DNA from 2 places in the Aeromicrobium sp. JJY06 genome. Region 2 is predicted to be linked to the other one. Evidence: riboswitches for the same ligand, from Rfam matches in the RefSeq annotation. Region 2 holds a riboswitch; the other holds the start of a gene.
The links. Region 2 has a riboswitch for S-adenosylmethionine ahead of ACGWYL_RS00515 (aminotransferase class V-fold PLP-dependent enzyme). Riboswitches for the same ligand answer to the same signal wherever they lie in the genome.
Positions count from the first base shown of each region.

Region 1: it holds a riboswitch for S-adenosylmethionine, as region 2 does, so the genes downstream of both, thrC (threonine synthase) here and ACGWYL_RS00515 (aminotransferase class V-fold PLP-dependent enzyme) in region 2, are expected to answer to the same signal.

Region 1 is NZ_JBIMRD010000001.1:1,649,302-1,655,527, forward strand. Features, by position in the region: gene ACGWYL_RS08095 (DUF3263 domain-containing protein) at 1-50, shown strand, start outside; gene ACGWYL_RS08100 (LytR C-terminal domain-containing protein) at 52-612, shown strand; gene otsB (trehalose-phosphatase) at 643-1,416, shown strand; SAM riboswitch class I at 1,490-1,602, shown strand; gene thrC (threonine synthase) at 1,611-2,876, shown strand; gene ACGWYL_RS08115 (MoaD/ThiS family protein) at 2,909-3,187, shown strand; gene ACGWYL_RS08120 (cold-shock protein) at 3,287-3,490, shown strand; gene groL (chaperonin GroEL) at 3,608-5,245, shown strand; gene ACGWYL_RS08130 (hypothetical protein) at 5,314-6,063, shown strand.
Region 2 is NZ_JBIMRD010000001.1:101,025-107,250, reverse strand. Features, by position in the region: gene ACGWYL_RS00530 (Ig-like domain-containing protein) at 1-1,196, opposite strand, end outside; gene ACGWYL_RS00525 (fibronectin type III domain-containing protein) at 1,322-2,542, opposite strand; gene ACGWYL_RS00520 (dicarboxylate/amino acid:cation symporter) at 2,573-4,030, opposite strand; SAM riboswitch class IV at 4,190-4,314, shown strand; gene ACGWYL_RS00515 (aminotransferase class V-fold PLP-dependent enzyme) at 4,331-5,680, shown strand; gene ACGWYL_RS00510 (HNH endonuclease family protein) at 5,702-6,226, opposite strand, start outside.

The DNA.
Region 1 (6,226 bases), 1.5 Mb from region 2:
CGCAGCGCCAGCGTCAGCGCCAGGCCCGGCGTACCGGCTCCGACCGCTGAGGTGGAGGAGCAGCCGCCCCTCGAACCGCGCGACGACCGGCGTGAGCCCGAGCGTCGTCGCCCGTGGCACGTCGTCGTGCTGCCCGCCGTCTGGCTGATCCTCGGTGCCCTCGGCGGCTGGGCGATCATCGAGGCCGTCCGCGAGGACGAGGCGCCCGCGCAGTCCGCGCAGCGCACCAGTACGGGCCCGACGTCCAAGCCCACGAAGAAGGCCTCCGCGAAGCCGAAGCCGAAGAAGACGACCGAGCCCACCGCCGAGCCCACGACCGAGCCGACCACCGAGCCCACCGCGACCCGGTCGATCGGCGTCTCGGTCTACAACCAGATCGGCATCGGCGGCCTCGCCGCCCGCGTCGCCGGCCAGGCCCGTGCCGCCGGCTGGACCGTCGGCGCCGTGGCCGACTGGCGCGGTGGGGTCCCGCAGGACACCGTCTACTACCCGGCGGGGCGCCAGGCCGAGGCCGCGCTGCTCGGCAGCGACCTCGGGATCGTGCGCCTCATGCCCGCCACGGGGAACATGTCCACCAGCAACCTGACGGTCGTGCTGGCCAGCCCCCGCTGACCCCTCGTGCGGCCGCGCCATACTCTTCCCATGACCGATCCGGGGCGCACCCTGCTCGCGCTGGACTTCGACGGCACGCTCGCGCCGATCGTCGAGGACCCCGCGTCGGCGTACATCCACCCCGAGTCCCTCGCGGCGCTGCGGCGTCTCGGGCCGATCCTGGGGACGATCGCGATCATCACCGGACGTCCCGTAGACCAGGTGCGCCGGCTCGGCCGCTTCGAGGAGGGCGACGGCCTGGAGCACCTCGTCGTCTGCGGCCAGTACGGCGCCGAGCGCTGGGACGCCGCCACGGGCGAGCTGACCCGGCCGTCGCGCCCCGAGGCCGTCTCGCAGCTGGCCGCGCGCCTGCCGCAGTGGATGCGCGAGCACGATGCGTCGCGCATCCGGGTCGAGGACAAGGGTCTGGCGATCGCGCTGCACACGCGCGGCGTCGCGCCGGGCCTGCTCGACGAGCTGGCCCCGCAGATCGAGGCGCTCGCCACCGAGGTCGGCCTGCACCTCGAGCCCGGCCGCCAGGTGATCGAGCTGCGCGCCTCGGGCACCGACAAGGGCCAGACCCTGCGCGGCATCATCGGCCGCGTCTCGCCCGGTGCGGTCATCTACGCCGGCGACGACCTCGGCGACCTGCCGGCGTTCCGCGAGGCCATCGTCCTGCGCGAGCAGGGGATGGACGTCACCCTCGTGTGCTCGGCCTCGGAGGAGCAGGACGCGCTCGTCGCGCTCGCCGACGTGGTGCTCGACGGGCCCGACGACGTCGCGGCCTGGCTCGGCGACCTCGCCGACCGGTTCGCCCCGGTCTGACCCTCGTCCCTCCCGCTCGTCTCGGCATCCGGACGAAGTGGACGTATCGTGAGACGCGACCCTAGGCTGGCATCACTCATCCCGAGGGGCAGAGGGACACGGCCCGACGAAGCCCCAGCAACCAGCCGACCACCGGCCAGGTGCTAATTCCGTCCGCGGTCGAACGCCGGCCCGGAGAGATGAATGGAGTCGTCGTGAGCGTCACGATCCCTGACCGCACCACCCTTCGCGAGGGCGCCTTCGGCCCCGCCACCGCCCTGAAGTGCCGCGAGTGCGGCGCCACGCGCGAGCTGGGTCCCCACTACGCCTGCTACGAGTGCTTCGGCCCGCTCGAGATCGCCTACGACTTCGGCACGGTCACCCGCGAGCAGATCGAGGCCGGCCCCACGAACATCTGGCGCTACAAGGCGCTGCTGCCCGTCCCCGCCGACATCGAGGACAGCCCCAACCTCGAGCCGGGCTTCACCCGCCTGCTCGACGCGCGCAACCTCGCGGCCGAGCTGGGCCTGTCGAAGCTGTGGGTCAAGGACGACAGCACGAACCCCACCAACTCCTTCAAGGACCGCGTCGTCGCCTGCGCCCTCAGTGCCGCGCGCGAGTTCGGCAGCAGGGTCTTCGCCTGTCCGTCGACCGGCAACCTCGCCAACGCGGTCGCGGCCGCGGGCGCCCGTGCCGGCATCCGCACGGTCGTGTTCATCCCGAGCAACCTCGAGACGCCCAAGCAGGTGAACTCGGCGATCTTCACCGACAACCTGGTCGCCGTCGACGGGAACTACGACGACGTCAACAAGCTCGCCAGCGAGATCGCCGGCGAGGACGAGGGCTGGGCGTTCGTCAACGTCAACGTGCGGCCGTTCTACGCCGAGGGCTCCAAGACGCTCGGCTACGAGATCGCCGAGCAGCTCGGCTGGCGCCTGCCCGACCAGATCGTCATCCCCGTCGCCTCGGGCTCCCAGCTGACGAAGGTGCACAAGGCCTTCCAGGAGCTCATCGCGCTGGGCCTGGTCGAGGACAAGCCGTACCGCGTCTTCGGCGCGCAGGCGCAGGGCTGCAACCCCGTCGCCACCGCGTTCAAGGACGGCGTCGACGCGATCCGGCCCGTGCGGCCCGACACGATCGCCAAGTCGCTCGCGATCGGCAACCCCGCCGACGGCATCTACGTGCTCGACATCGCGCGCGGCACCGGCGGCGGCGTCGAGGAGGTCGACGACGACCAGATCCGCGACGCGATCGTCCTGCTCGCGCGCACCGAGGGCATCTTCACCGAGACCGCCGGTGGCACCACCGTGGCCGTGCTGAGGAAGCTCGTCGAGACGGGCCAGCTGGACCCCGAGCTCGAGACCGTCGTGATCAACACCGGTCACGGCCTCAAGACGCTCGACGCGGTCGCCGGTTCCGTCGGCCCGCGCGCCACGATCGCCCCCACCTACGACGCCTTCGCCGCGGCCGGCATCGCCTGAGCCGTCCGACCGAAACCACCCGAGGAGCATCCATGGCCGTGTCCGTCCGCATCCCCACGATCCTGCGCAGCTACACGAACGACGAGTCGCAGGTCAGCGCCGAGGGCGACCGCCTCAGCGCCGTGCTCGACTCGCTCGAGACCGCCTATCCCGGCATCCGGGCCCGCATCGTCGACGAGGACGGCAAGCTGCGCCGCTTCGTCAACGTGTACGTGGCCGAGGAGGACGTGCGCTTCGCCGACGGCCTCGACACCAAGACCCCCGACGGCACCCAGATCTCGGTGATCCCCGCGGTCGCCGGCGGCTGCTGAGCAGGCTTTCGGCCAGTCCGCCGTAGGCGATTCACGCGCCTGCCGATACGCTGGTCCCGGGTCCGGCAGCGGGCCTTCCCCCGCAGAACAGGTGGTCTCATGGTGCATGGCACCGTCAAGTGGTTCAACTCCGACAAGGGGTACGGCTTCATCGCCGTCGACGGCCAGGACGACGTCTTCGTCCACTGGTCGAAGATCGCGATCAACGGGTTCAAGACCCTCGAGGACGGCCAGAACGTCGAGCTCGAGGTGGTCGAGGGCCCCAAGGGGCGCGAGGCCGAGAACGTCCAGCCGCTGCACTAGGCATCGGGGCCGGGGCCTCGGCCGACCTCGGGTGCGGGGTCGCTTGAACGGGCGGGATTAGCACTCGTATAGTGAGAGTGCTAGTTCCACTTCTACTTATGTCGGAGACACGCACCCATGGCCAAGTCCATCGCATTCAACGAAGAAGCCCGGCGCGGGCTCGAGCGGGGCATGAACCAGCTCGCCGACGCCGTCAAGGTCACCCTCGGCCCGAAGGGCCGCAACGTCGTCCTGGAGAAGAAGTGGGGAGCCCCCACGATCACGAACGACGGCGTCTCCATCGCCAAGGAGATCGAGCTCGAGGATCCCTACGAGAAGATCGGCGCCGAGCTCGTCAAGGAAGTCGCCAAGAAGACCGATGACGTCGCTGGCGACGGCACCACGACGGCCACCGTCCTGGCCCAGGCGCTCGTGCGCGAGGGTCTGCGCAACGTGGCCGCCGGCGCCAACCCGATGGGCCTGAAGAAGGGCATCGAGATCGCCGTCGAGGCCATCAGCGAGCAGCTGCTCGCGATGGCGAAGGACGTCGAGACCAAGGAGCAGATCGCCTCCACCGCCTCCATCTCGGCCGCGGACACCACGGTCGGCGAGATCATCGCCGAGGCCATGGACAAGGTCGGCAAGGAAGGCGTCATCACGGTCGAGGAGTCCAACACCTTCGGCCTGGACCTCGAGCTCACCGAGGGCATGCGCTTCGACAAGGGCCACCTGTCGGGCTACTTCGTCACCGATCCCGAGCGCATGGAGACCGTGCTCGAGGATCCGTACATCCTCATCGTCAACAGCAAGATCAGCACCGTGAAGGACATGGTCCCGGTGCTGGAGAAGGTCATGCAGACCGGCAAGCCGCTGGCGATCATCGCCGAGGACGTCGAGGGCGAGGCCCTGGCCACCCTCATCGTCAACAAGCTGAAGGGCACCTTCAAGTCGGTCGCCATCAAGGCCCCCGGCTTCGGTGACCGTCGCAAGGCGATGCTGACCGACATCGCGATCCTCACCGGTGGCGAGGTCATCAGCGAGGAGGTCGGCCTCAAGCTCGAGAACGCCGATCTGACGCTGCTCGGCACCGCCCGCAAGGTCGTCACGTCCAAGGACGAGACCACCATCGTCGAGGGCGGCGGCGACGAGGCCCAGATCCAGGGCCGTGTCGCCCAGATCAAGGCCGAGATCGAGAACAGCGACTCGGACTACGACCGCGAGAAGCTCCAGGAGCGCCTCGCCAAGCTGGCCGGCGGCGTGGCCGTCATCAAGGTCGGCGCGGCCACCGAGGTCGAGCTCAAGGAGCGCAAGCACCGCATCGAGGACGCCGTCCGCAACGCGAAGGCGGCCGTCGAGGAGGGCATCGTCCCCGGCGGCGGTGTCGCGCTCGTCCAGGCCAGCAAGGCCGCGTTCGAGAAGCTCGAGCTCGAGGGCGACGAGGCCACCGGCGCGAACATCGTGCGCGTCGCCACCTCGGCCCCGCTGAAGCAGATCGCCGTCAACGCCGGCCTCGAGGGTGGCGTCGTCGCGGAGAAGGTCGCCAACCTGGAGCAGGGTCAGGGCCTCAACGCGGCCACCGGCGAGTACGTCGACATGATCGCGACCGGCATCATCGACCCGGCCAAGGTCACGCGCTCCGCGCTGGCGAACGCCGCGTCGATCGCCGCGCTGTTCCTCACCACCGAGGCCGTCGTGGCCGACAAGCCGGAGCCCGCGGCCCCGGCCGGTGCGCCCGACATGGGCGACATGGGTGGCATGGGCGGCATGGGCTTCTGAGCCACGCCTGATCACAGGACCCCGGTACCGCGCGGTGCCGGGGTCCTGTGCGTCCGGGGGATGGGAGGATGACCGGCGTGACCACGTGGCCCGACCTGTCCCGCACCGACGACGCGCTGACCCCCGAGCACCGGGACCGGCTCGTCGCGGCGGGCGTCGACCCCGAGCGGCTCGACGCCGTCGCCTGGCGCCGGATGGACGGTCCGCTGCCGTCGTGGTGGAACGACCTCGGCAACGCGCTGTACGCCGCTCCCGGGGCCCGGCTGCCCGACCACGTCCTGGCCGGCCTGACGACCTTCTACTACTCCGGCGCGCTCCTCGTGGTGGGGGCGCCGATGGACCACCTGACCTCGCTGCTGGTCGGCGGCGACGACGCCACGGTGTTCCTCGACGAGCGCGTCGTGCTGACCGCCGGCGAGCTGTACTGCGGGCCCGGCTCCTCGATCGCGCTGCACGGACCCCTCGTGGCCACCCGGTCGCCGGTCGTGGACGCGCGCAACGGGGGCCGCGTCGTGGCCGCCGGCGACCAGCTGTGGGCCGCGGGCGTCTACATCGCCACCGACGACATGCACCGCCTCGAGGATGCGGCCACGGGCGAGCGGCTCAACCCGTTCGGCGCCACGATCCGCATCGGTCACCACGTGTGGCTGTGCCGTGAGGCCGTGGTGTCCGGACACGTCGAGATCGGCGCGCACGTGTGCGTCGGCATGCGGTCCGTCGTGCGCGGTCAGAAGGTGCCTCCGAACGTGGTCGTGATGGGGTCTCCGGGGCGTGTGGTGCGTGAGGGGACCACGTGGTCATTCGACGACACGCCGTGAGGCGCGATTCCGGGACTCATTGCACGAAACTTCCAGTTACCCCAGGTGCCCGTGCCCGATTCGTCGACGTGCGACCGCACGGGCACCGGTAAACCGCAGGACGAGATCGTGTGACATGGACGACATCCGCGAATTTCTGAAATGACCAGACAGCCGTTCGACG
Region 2 (6,226 bases):
GTCGTGTCGCCGCCGGGGTAGTACGAGACGGCGTTGACGCTGCCGCCGCCGAGGTCGGCGACGTCCTGCGCCGTGCGGTACTGCGTGGACGCGTTCGGCAGGTACGTGTTCACGAGGTCGCCGTACAGGTGCGACGGACGCGACGCCTTCAGGGTGCCGTCCTCGGTCGTCGCGGCCGCGTTGTCGCGGATGTGGCCGAGGTCGGAGCCGCCGTTGCCGGTGGAGAACAGCGAGAAGTCGAAGTTGTAGACCGTCTTCACGCCGTACTGCTGGGCGTCCGCGTTCACGTCCTTGATGATCGCGCGCGTGTTGTGGCACCACGTGCCGCCGAACAGCAGCGGGATGTCGCCGGGCTTGCCGAGCAGGTGGATGAGCTCGGGGTAGGTGAGCGTCTGGATCCGGAAGCCGTCCGTGCCGTCGGCGTCGGTCAGGATCTGGCCGCCGTGCGTCTCCGCTGCGGGGTACGACGCGCTGTGGCGGCGGTTGACCTCGTCCTTCTGGAACTGGAAGTTCGTGTTGGTGGCGTAGCTGGAGACGCTGCCGAGCACGTCCTCGACCTGGTCCTCGTACGCCGCGACCTCGGTCGGGGTGTCGAGGTCGGCTGCGGTCTTGGCGCCGCCCAGCGCGGCGACGATGCGGTCCTCGACACCGCCGTCGACGCGGTCCTTGTTGTAGACGAACAGGTACGGGTCGATGGCCGCGTTCTTCGTGAACGAGGTCTGCGCGTCCTTGTTCAGGTAGTCGGTGATCAGCCGGTTGCCCACGTTGCCGTAGAACGTGCGGCCGGCCTCGTTGAGGCCGGAGCGGCTGAGGTCCCAGACGTTCAGGGTGTCGCCATCGAGCTTGGGCGTGAAGTTGTAGACCTTCGAGATGCCCTGGGCCTTCGCCACGCGGTTGACGTGCGCGATCGTGGCCTGGCTCGACGGGTCGGACGGGTCGCCGATGAAGAAGGCGATATTGCCGGTCTGGTTCTTCAGCAGGTACTCGAAGCGCTCGATCGTCACGGTCTCGAAGACGCTGTTCGCGCCGAGGTCGTCGTACACGTCGTCGAAGTAGTCCACGGTGACGCCGAGGGAGGGGACGGGCGCCGCGGCGTGCGCGGTGGTCGTCGCCAGGCCCAGCAGCGAGGCCGTCAGGGCCCCGACCGCGGCGGCCGCGAGTCCGCGCCGCACGGGGCGCCGGAGGGAGGTGGTCATGGTGGTGTCGCTTTCTCCTGCCACACTGGGCAGGCCGGTTCAGGGGAGTGTTCTCGTGGGTCGGTGGGCTGGATCGCCGGGCGTGTGCATGTCGGGCGATCCAGCCGTCCTGCACATCGCCGTGGTCAGGCGATCACCTCCGCCAGTCGCGTGCGCGCCGCACGACGGCGGCCGGTCAGCACGTGCCACGTGAGCGACGCGACGCCGGCCAGCGCGAGGACGACCAGGATGGCCAGGCCCGTGTGCGGCGGGACGGTCTCGGCGACCTCGGTCACCGCGGCGGCCGCGGCCACCTCGGCACCGCCGACCTCGACCGGCGTGCTGGAGATCTCGGTGCCGTCGAAGAGGACGACCAGCGAGTGCTCGCCGGCCTCGACCGTCTCGGGGATCGTGACCGCGGTCGTGAACCCGCCGTTGGCGTCGGTGGCGACCGTGCCCAGGACCACCGGGGTGGAGTGCAGCTCGAGGGTGAGCTCGGGGACGTCGGCGGCGAAGCCGGTGCCGGTCACGGTGACCGCGGCGCCGGGCTCGAGGTCACCGGTGACGGCGACCGTGCCGACGACCTCGGTGACCGGCTTGCCGACCGTGGCGATCTCCGACGGCGGGGAGGACGGCGACTCGCCGGCCTCGTTCACGGCGCGCACCGCGGCGCGGTAGGTGCCGTCGGGCAGGTCGGAGAACGTGTGGGTCGTGGTCGCGGCGTCGAGCTGCACCGGGTCGGCGCCGCTGAAGCGCAGGACGTAGCCCGTGACGCTCTCGAGCTCGGCGTCGGGGCCGGCCTGCCACGTGACCGTGACGTCCTTGCCGTCGACCGTCAGGACCGGCGCGGCGGGCGCGGACGGCGCGCCCTCGGCGACGACCTCGTTCTCGTCGACACCCAGGCTGTCGGTGGTCGTGGTCGGCGCACCCGTGTCGACCGACTTCTTCGTCGTCGGCTTGGTCGTCGGCTTCGCGGTGGGCTTGGCGACGGGCTTGGCGGTCGGCTTCGTCGTGGGCTTGGCGGTCGGCTTCGGAGTCGGCTCGGCCTTGATCTCGTCGGCGTACTTCACGTCGTTCGGGTTGCCCTGCCAGATGCCCGTCTTCCGGCTGGGCAGGACGTACTTGCCGTCGTCGTCCTGGTAGCAGCCGCTGATCGGCGTGCACCACTGGTCGGCGGGCAGGGCATCGAGGGCGCGACCCATGTCGTCGTTGAGGCACGGCTGGTCGTCACCGCCGTCGACCCAGGTGATGCTCGCGGCCTTCGCGGGCACGAGCAGGCCCTGTCCGGAGAGCAGGATGGTCGTCGCGAGCGCGAACGCCAGGAGCAGGTGCAGCGGCCGGGGCAGGCGCAGGGACTTCGAGGTCACGAGGACTCCTTCGGTGGGGGGGGTGCGGGGTCAGCGGGTGGAGCCGAGCGGACGGCGCTCGGTGGGACGGTCGTCGATCGAGCAGGCGCCGACGGGGACGCCACGGGCCACGGGGATCTCGCCGACCGCGGCCTCGAGGCGCTCCTTGGCCGAGGCCTCGTGCGGGACGACGGCCTCCTTGCGGCCGGCGAACACGTCGTCGTCGAGACGTCCGACGCGGCGAGCCACCACGGTGGCCGCGACCGCGGCGGCGGTGACGTTGGTCATCGTGCGCGCCATGTCGACGATCGCGCTGATCGGCAGCGTGAGGATGACGACCTCGAGCGGCAGGCCGGCCGCGGTGAGCACGGTGGTGGCCACGATCGTGGCGGTGCCGGGGACGCCGGCGGTGCCGATCGACACCAGGAGGCACAGCACGACGAGCAGCGCGTAGTCCGCCAGCCCGTAGGACAGTCCGAGGCCGTTGATGGCGTAGACCGCGAGCATGATCGGCCAGATGCCGGCGCAGCCCGGCATGCCGATCGTGGTGCCGAGCGGCGCGGTGAAGCCGGCGACGTCGGACGGGACGCCCACGCGCTGGGTCAGCACCGTGGTGGTGACGGGCAGGGTGCCGGCGCTGCTCTGCGTCGTGAACGCGGTGCTCTGTGCCGGAAAGATCTTGCGGAAGAACGCGAGCGGGCTCACGTGGGCGGCGCTGCGCAGGATCACCGCGTTCACGACGAACGTGTGCACGAAGCAGGCGACGTAGCCGACCACCAGCAGGCCCAGCAGCGAGAGCAGCTGGTCGCGGCGGCCGACCGCGGAGGAGGCAGCGCCCGCCGTCAGCACCAGGACCGCGTAGGGGGTCAGGGCGATGACGTAGCCGACGGCCTTGTAGATGATGAGGCGGCCGGCCTCGACGAGGTTCAGGAACGGCGCGACCGTCTTCGGCGACCGCTCCGCGACGACCGCGGTGGCCACCGCGACGAGCAGCGTGAAGACGATGATCGGGATGATGTTGTTCTCCGAGACGTCCTTGACGATGTTCGTCGGGAAGAACCCGATGAAGACCTCGGCGAACGGCTTCTGGATCTCGTCGAGCGAGCGGGTGTCGACGCCGGCGGTCTCGAGGTCGGCGTTCTTGCCGATCCCCAGCTCGAGGGTGAGCCCGAGCGTCAGCAGGATGGCGATGAGGTTCATGCCGAGCAGCCACGCCGTGGACGAGAGGCCGATCGTGCGGAGCTTCGCGGTGGAGCCGAGCGACGTCACGCTGGACAGGATGGACACGATCACCAGCGGCGCGACGATCGCCAGCAGCAGGTTGATGTAGATCCGCCCGAGCGGTGCGAGGTAGTCGACGTGGTCGCGGAAGACGACGCCGACGGCGGCGCCGACGACCAGCGCCCCGATCGTCAGCACGGCGAAGTTCGCGCCGATGCGGCCCAGGACCCACACGCCCGCGAACAGGCCGAAGGTCACGGCCAGGGCCACCAGGTTCCACGTGTCCACGCGGCTCCTCCTCGAGATCGGCGCGGGTCGGATCCCGGGCGCTGATGGTGATCCTGTCGGTCGGTGAGCGCGTCGAATGACGATCTCAATTATTGGGACGACGTCCGCATGATGAGATTTGTCGTGGTAGTCCGAGCCGACTGGCAGGCTCTCGCCCACGGTCACGAGTGCCAGCCGCGTCCTCGACGCACAGCCCCGGCTTGCTGGTCGGCAACCCTCCGTCGCGGCGGGGTGCTCCGGGTGAGGACCGGGCCTCGGCCGACCGGCCGGGGCAAGCGCGAGTCACCCCGGAGGTCCTCCATGTCGTCTGTCCTGTCCCACGCCGACTGCCCGCTGCTGCCCCTCGTGGGCGCCGACGTCACCGTGCCCCTCGTCGACGGCCGGTCGGTGCGTCACGTCAATCTCGACGGCGCGGCCAGCGCGCCCGCGCTGGCCTCCGTCGCCGAGCGCGTGAACGCCGTGCTGCCCTGGTACGCCAGCGTCCACCGCGGCGCCGGCTACGCCTCGCAGGTGTCGACCGCGCTGTACGAGCAGGCGCGCGAGGCCGTCGGCTCGTTCGTCGGCGCGCGGTCCGCCGACGTCACGATCTTCACGCGCAACACCACCGATGCCACCAACCTGCTGGCGGGCGCGGTGCCCGGGCGGGTGCTGGTGCTCGACGTGGAGCACCACGCGAACCTGCTGCCGTGGCGGCGCACCCTCGGCGGCTGCGAGGTGCTCGGGGTCCAGGCCACCGTCGGTGCCACCCTGAAGGCGCTCGCCTCGGTGCTGTCGCGTCGCCAGATCAGCCTGCTGTCGGTCACGGGCGCCTCGAACGTCACGGGGGAGTCACTGCCGATCGACGCGGTCGTCGACCTCGCCCACCGGTACGGCGCGCGGGTCTTCGTCGACGGCGCGCAGCTGCTGGCCCACCGGTCGCTCTCGCTGGCCGAGTCGGGTGTCGACTACGTCGCCTTCTCCGGCCACAAGGTGCATGCCCCGTTCGGCGCGGGTGCGCTCGTGGGTCGTCGCGACTGGCTCGAGGGCATCGAGCCGTACCTCGCCGGTGGCGGCGCCGTGCGGCGGATCACCGACGAGGACGTCGAGTGGACCGACGGCCCCGCGCGCCACGAGGCGGGCACGCCGAACCTCGTCGGCGCGGTCGCGCTGGCCGCGGCCGCGGAGGCGCTGTCGTCGCTCGAGTCCGACGCGGTGGCCGCGCACGAGGCCGCGCTGCGGTCGCGGCTGGTCGACGGACTGCGGGAGCTGCCCGGCGTGGACGTCGCGCGCATCTGGTCGGACTCGGCCGAGCCGATCGGCGTGGTCACGTTCCGCCTCGAGGGAGTCGATCCGGGTCTGCTGGCGGCGTTCCTGGCGGCCGAGCACGGTGTGTCGGTGCGCGACGGTCGCTTCTGCGCGCACCCGCTGCTCGACCGCCTCGGCTGGGGCGACGGCGCGGTCCGGGCGAGCATCGGGGTGGGCAGCCGCGCCGAGGACGTCGAGCGCCTCCTGTCCGGCGTGCGCGCCTGGGTGGCGGGGGAGCGCGCGGCCGAGTACCGCCGCGAAGCCGGGGTGTGGGTCGTCGTGGACGACCCCCGCCCGACTCCGGCGTCCCTCGACATCGACCGCCTCGTCGCCACCGCGGCGGCCTGCGCGCCGGTCACCGTCTGACCGCCGCGCCGGCGGAGGGCGTCAGGCGGGCGACGGCGTGGGGCAGGTGTCCAGCATTGAGGCCAGGGCGCGGGCCTCGCTCGTGTCGACGGCGAGGTCCCAGCGCTGCTTCACGTCGATCCAGCGGGTGGCGTAGGCGCACTGGAAGGCGGCCTTCGGTCGCCAACCGGCGGGGTCCTGCGAGCCCTTCGAGGCGTTCGTCGGGCCGTCCGCCGCCACGAGCGACGGCAGGTCGTTCGCGAACCGTGAGCGTCGCTCGGCACTCCACGCGTGCGCGCCCGAGACCCAGGCCTCGGCGAGCGGGACGACGTGGTCGATCTGGATCGCCTGGGCCTGACGCTGGTCCTTGAGGTCGTCGAACTCCAGGCGCGTGCCGTGGTACGGGTCCGTCCACGTCCCCGCGATCACGTCGTGCGGGCACGAGCGCTGCACCTGGACGACGACGGTGCCCGGCACCGCGTCGCGCAGCAGCACGTCGTCGCGCTGGTTGCAGCCGTTACGGTCGACGTCCCGCCACGCCGGACCGAAGGCCTCGCGGTCGTAGGC